DNA from 2 places in the Brenneria roseae subsp. americana genome. Region 2 is predicted to be linked to the other one. Evidence: predicted binding sites of a transcription regulator. Region 2 holds the regulator's gene; the other holds the start of a gene.
The links. The regulator CRP, encoded in region 2, controls carbon source genes, mostly activating them, when cyclic AMP is high. The targets are predictions, from matches to a motif close to ATGTGANNNNNNTCACAT.
Positions count from the first base shown of each region.

Region 1: msrB (peptide-methionine (R)-S-oxide reductase MsrB) is a predicted target of CRP. The motif match lies at 1,061-1,078, and genes of this name have one in related genera.

Region 1 covers NZ_QDKJ01000020.1:10,299-13,472, forward strand. The annotation lists gene gapA (glyceraldehyde-3-phosphate dehydrogenase) at 1-850, opposite strand, end outside; gene msrB (peptide-methionine (R)-S-oxide reductase MsrB) at 1,195-1,614, shown strand; gene B4923_RS19210 (YeaC family protein) at 1,745-2,023, shown strand; gene pncA (bifunctional nicotinamidase/pyrazinamidase) at 2,091-2,732, opposite strand; gene ansA (asparaginase) at 2,760-3,174, opposite strand, start outside.
Region 2 covers NZ_QDKJ01000009.1:14,851-18,024, forward strand. The annotation lists gene B4923_RS12540 (phosphoribulokinase) at 11-880, shown strand; gene B4923_RS12545 (OsmC family protein) at 951-1,352, opposite strand; gene crp (cAMP-activated global transcriptional regulator CRP) at 1,671-2,303, shown strand; gene argD (bifunctional acetylornithine/succinyldiaminopimelate transaminase) at 2,377-3,174, opposite strand, start outside.

The sequences.
Region 1 (3,174 bases), on a different contig from region 2:
AATCGGTAGAAACAACGTCATCTTCAGTGTAGCCCAGAACGCCTTTCAGTTCGCCTTCCGCAGCCGCTTTGATTGCCGCACAGATTTCTTTGTAAGAAGCTGGTTTTTCCAGGCGTGCAGTCAGGTCAACAACAGAAACGTTCGGAGTAGGAACGCGGAACGCCATACCGGTCAGTTTACCATTCAGCTCAGGAATAACTTTACCTACGGCTTTAGCCGCGCCGGTAGAAGACGGGATGATGTTCTGGGAAGCGCCGCGGCCGCCGCGCCAGTCTTTGTGAGACGGGCCGTCAACGGTTTTCTGAGTCGCGGTGGTAGCGTGAACCGTGGTCATCAGCGCTTCAACGATCCCGAAGTTGTCGTTGATAACTTTAGCCAGCGGAGCCAGGCAGTTAGTGGTACAAGATGCGTTAGAAACGATTTCCTGACCTGCGTAAGCTTTGTGGTTTACGCCCATAACAAACATCGGGGTGTCATCTTTGGACGGCCCAGTCAGAACCACTTTCTTGGCACCGGCGGTGATGTGCTTACGTGCAGTTTCGTCAGTCAGGAAGATACCCGTTGCTTCAGCAACAACGTCAACGTTGACTTCGTTCCACTTCAGGTTAGCTGGATCTTTTTCTGCGGTGACGCGGATGGTTTTACCGTTAACAACCAGGTGGCCATCTTTAACTTCAACGGTGCCGTTGAAACGGCCATGAGTAGAGTCATACTTCAGCATGTAAGCCATGTATTCGGCATCTAACAGGTCGTTGATGGCAACGATTTCGATGTCAGAACGTTCTTGTGCAGCGCGAAAAACAATACGGCCGATACGGCCAAAACCGTTGATACCTACTTTGATAGTCATATATTCCACCAGCTAATTGGTTAGTGAATAAAAGGTTGGTTGTAAAATTACAAAAACCTTGCTGAGCGTCAAGCGGAATCGTGTCAATAGTTGCTGTAAGTCAAACCTATGACCAACCTTTGAACGAAATTCCACCTTTGCTGTAACTAAAGAACATCTAAGACTGCTATGTGGGCGTAATACATCATATAAAGCCCGATTTACTCAAAATTGTGACATTTGTCACAATTGAGTGTTGTTCATGATAATGGTGTTTATATTAAGCCAAAATGGCCTGCAAGGTTGTTAATTTTTTGTTATAATTAGTGATTATTTTGATAGATGACACATTTTGCGAGATTTCCATGACAAACGATCCCACCCGGCAAACGCCGTCAGATGACGTTGATCTGACCGAAATTCAACGTTATGTCACACAGTTGCGGGGCACAGAACCGGCTTTCTCCGGCAAATTGCTGCATAATAAACGGACCGGCGTATACCACTGCCTCTGCTGTCAGTCTCCGTTATTCTATTCCGATAATAAATATGATTCTGGCTGTGGCTGGCCGAGTTTTGATCAGCCCGTGTCGTCGGAAGCGATTCGCTACCTTGACGATGATTCGCACAATATGCGCCGTATTGAGATTCGCTGCGGGCATTGTGACGCGCATCTGGGACACGTCTTTCCCGATGGCCCTAAAACCACGGGAGAACGCTACTGCGTAAATTCTGCCTCACTCAGCTTCATTGACGATGTTGATGGCGAGAGAGTCGACGGTTAATCCGCGATATATTGGTGCTGCCTGGCCGGAAACGCCCGTTTTAGCTTTAAACGATTCAGCTGTAAATGCTGATTTGGCTATGTCAGCGCCAGACAAAACCCATGAATATTTCACTTTGCAGGACCAGGATATGCAACTCGATGACCTGATTGAGGCAATGACGCCAGAAATTTATCAACGGCTGGCAACGGCGGTAGAATTGGGAAAATGGCCTGATGGCGTCGCGTTATCGGCAGAGCAGAAAGAGAACTGCCTGCAAATGGTGATGATGTGGCAAGCTCGTCATAATGAGCAGGCGGAACATATGACGATCGGAACCAACGGCGAGATCGTGATGAAAAGCAAGCAACAACTCAAGCAACAGTTCCATGACGACGCTGCTATTATCAAGCTCAAACCTCAGCAATAACCAATAATCCCGGACATCATGGCATGCCGGAGCAAAGCGTTATTCCCCGGCAATAATACGTGGCGACTCAGGCTGTCAGGCTGGCGATAACCTGCTCCAGACCGAGCAGTTTGGCGCCATGTTGTTCCATCTCCTTCAAGGCACTCTGGCTGTCGTCAGGGCGAAGATTTACCCCACGACACCCGTCGATCAGCACGTCGGTTTCATACCCCAGAGTAAGCGCGTCCAGCACGCTGAATTTCACACAGTAATCGGTAGCCAGTCCCATCACGGTCAGATGGGTAATATTCCGCGCTTTTAGCCAGCCGTCGAGCCCGGTCTCGGCGCGATGTCCGTTATCAAAGAATGCACTGTAGCTGTCTATGTCGGACTGCGTGCCTTTCTGAACGACCCAGGTGATGGCCTGTTGATTTAACGCTGGATGGAATTGCGCGCCAGCCCCGCCTTGTACGCAATGCACGGGCCACCATATTTGCGGTAAACCGTGCAGTTCTCCCACTTCGCCTACGTTCGCATGGGCATTAACGGCAAAACTGCCGTGATCGGCAGGGTGCCAGTCCTGACTGGCAATCACCGGGATGTTGGCTGGCAGACAGGCGCTGATAGCGCGATTGGCAATCTCAATGACCCGATCGCCTTCGTTGACAGCCAATGCACCACCGGGACAAAAGTCATTTTGTAAATCAATCAATAACAGCGCTCTGTTCATGGTTTAACTCCGTGATTGACTCAATGTTCAGTCTTTATCGCTCAACTCGCCCCGCAAATTTTTCTGCATCAGTTGCCGGATTTCGTCGGGATTAAGTGCCTGCTGGCTTAGCAGATAGTGCAGTTTGGTCAGGGCCGCTTCCACCGTCATATCAAAGCCGCTGATGACGCCGGCCTGCGCCAGTGCATTGCCGGTAGCATAACCGCCCATATTTACCCGTCCAGAAATACACTGGGTCAGGTTCACCACTACAATACCGCGCTCTGATGCCTGACGTAACTCATTCAGCAAACCAGGGCTCTGGGGGGCGTTCCCTACGCCGTAAGAACGCAGGATGAGCGCTTTGACCGGCTGGCGCAGGAAGTTACCCACCACATCGGCCGAAATGCCCGGATAGATGGTGATTACCCCGATAGGCTGCGGCGTTATGTTGTGGACCTTC
Region 2 (3,174 bases):
TACGCGTCTCATGTCACATAAACATCCAATTATTGCTGTCACCGGCTCCAGCGGTGCGGGAACCACTACCACCAGTCTGGCGTTCCGTAAAATTTTTCAGCAGTTAAACATGCGGGCCGCCCAGCTTGAAGGGGATAGTTTTCATCGTTATACCCGTCCGGAAATGGATATGGCCATTCGCAAAGCGCGCGATCTTGGCCGGCATATCAGCTACTTTGGCCCTGAAGCCAATGATTTCAGCTTGCTGGAACAGTCATTCATTGAATATGGCCAGCATGGTCAGGGGCAAACCCGTAAATACCTTCACACCTATGACGAAGCCATTCCCTACAATCAGGTTCCCGGCACATTCACGCCGTGGGAACCCATGCCGGCACCGACCGATGTGCTGTTTTATGAAGGCCTGCATGGCGGAGTGGTTACTGACCAGCACAATGTGGCTCAGCACGTTGACCTGCTGGTGGGCGTGGTGCCCATCGTCAACCTCGAATGGATTCAAAAACTGATTCGTGATGTCAATGAACGCGGGCATTCACGCGAAGCCGTCATGGATTCCGTCGTGCGTTCCATGGAAGATTACATTACCTATATCACACCGCAGTTTTCACGCACGCATATTAACTTCCAGCGCGTTCCCACCGTGGATACGTCCAACCCGTTTGCTGCCAAGTCCATTCCTTCGCTGGATGAGAGCTTCGTAGTGATTCACTTTCAGGGACTGGATAATATTGATTACCCTTATCTGCTCGCCATGTTGCAAGGGTCATTCATTTCTCATATCAATACGCTGGTTGTCCCTGGTGGAAAAATGGGGCTGGCGATGGAGTTAATCATGGCGCCGCTGGTACAACGACTGCTGGAAGGGAAAAAGATCGAATAAGCCCGCGGCGGCACGATAAATGAAGCGCATCGCGCCACCACGATCGCAAGCATATCAGTTAGGGCGAAGGTTACCCCCCAACCTCATGGCTGTGCGTGACTTCAACGGACTGACCCAACATCAATGCAACAGAGCAGTATTTCTCGGCTGACAGCGCCACGGCTCGTTCTACCGCTTGATCGGTCAGCCCTTTTCCCGTCACGATGAAATGCAGATTAATATGGGTAAACAGACGCGGGGCTTCCGTTCTCCGTTCTGAAGTCAATTTCACTTCACAATCGACAACATTGTGACGTCCTTTTTGCAAAATCGACACGACATCAATCGCGCTACAACCACCAACCGACATCAAAACCATTTCCATCGGACTCGGCGCCTTATCACCCGCATTACCATCCATCAGAATCTGATGCCCTGATGAGGATTCGCCAAGAAACGTTAAGCCTTCAACCCATTTAACCCGTGCCTGCATGGTGCCTCCATTAAAAAATTTTTGAAATTTTATACTGTTACTATACAAAAACATCCAATAACCGGAGCTTTATCATGCTGAAGCGAGACAACACAAGACACTTCCTTCAAGCTGTGTTAAAAACGAGAATAGAATCTGCCTTTTCTGGACAAACTCAGATACAAGGAAGATGATGGCGTCGCCAGATATCAGGTTCCAGTATATTCCCTGACGTCATTCTGCTCACACGGATTTTGATTTTTTAGCAGTAACCACGCCGTACAGGGAACTCTGAGCCCTGTGATTTGCGCAGTGAATTACAACAGAGGATGATAGCGAATGGTTCTCGGCAAACCGCAAACAGACCCAACTCTCGAATGGTTCCTTTCTCATTGCCATATCCATAAGTATCCATCGAAGAGCACGCTTATTCACCAGGGTGAAAAAGCAGAAACGCTTTACTACATCGTGAAAGGCTCTGTCGCAGTGCTAATCAAAGATGAAGAAGGCAAAGAAATGATTCTCTCTTATCTCAATCAGGGAGATTTTATCGGCGAGCTTGGCCTGTTTGAAGAAGGTCAGGAGCGCAGTGCCTGGGTACGGGCAAAAACGGCTTGTGAAGTCGCTGAAATTTCTTACAAGAAATTCCGGCAGCTGATTCAGGTCAATCCAGATATCCTCATGCGTCTGTCCGCACAAATGGCGAGCCGTCTGCAGGTTACGTCGGAAAAAGTCGGTAACTTGGCTTTTCTTGATGTGACAGGCCGTATTGCTCAAACGTTGTTGAACCTGGCGAAACAACCCGATGCCATGACGCATCCGGATGGCATGCAAATAAAAATTACCCGTCAGGAAATTGGACAAATTGTTGGCTGTTCGCGTGAAACCGTGGGCCGCATTCTAAAAATGTTGGAAGACCAGAACCTGATCTCCGCACATGGCAAAACGATTGTCGTTTACGGCACTCGTTAAATCCTACTTAACCCGACAAAAAAAGCGTGAAGGCAACTTCACGCTTTTTTAATGATTTCAGGGCAATGACACATTAACCTGCGGCATTAACCACTTGCTCAACGGCTTTCGCAAACTTCGCCATTCCTTGTTCGATATCCTGCTCCTCAATAATCAGCGAAGGTACAAAGCGAATCACATTTGGTCCCGCCATCAGCACCATCACCCCTTGTTCCGCGGCTGCGGCTAAAAAGTCGCCTGCCCGCCCATGCCATTCCGGTTTCAGTTCAGCGCCCAACAATAAGCCCATGCCACGAACCTGCTCGAAAATACCGTACTGATGGTTAATCTTTTCCAACGCACTGATAAATCGATCGTGACGCTCCGCCACCCCCGCCAACACTGCTGGCGTATTGATCGTATCCAGCGCCGCTTCCGCCACGGCGCAAGCCAGAGGGTTACCGCCATAGGTCGTACCGTGTACGCCGACCGTCATCACAGAGGCAATGTCTTCGGTCGTCAGCATCGCACTGATCGGGAAACCGCCGCCCAACGCTTTCGCCGTGGTCAGGATATCCGGCGTAATACCGTAATACATATAGGTAAACAGTTTGCCCGTTCTGCCCATTCCACTTTGCACTTCATCAAAAACCAATAGCGCCTTATGCCGATCGCACAATTCACGCACGCCTTGCAGAAACTCCGGCGTGGCAGGCATGATTCCGCCCTCGCCCTGCACCGGTTCCAGCACAACCGCACAGGTGTGGTCATCCATCACCGCTTTGACCGCCGCCAGATCGTTAAAAGGCACATGCACGATATCCGCGGGTTTGGGTCCAAAACCGTCGGCATATTTTGCCTGCCCGCCAACCGAGACGGTGAATAACGTTCT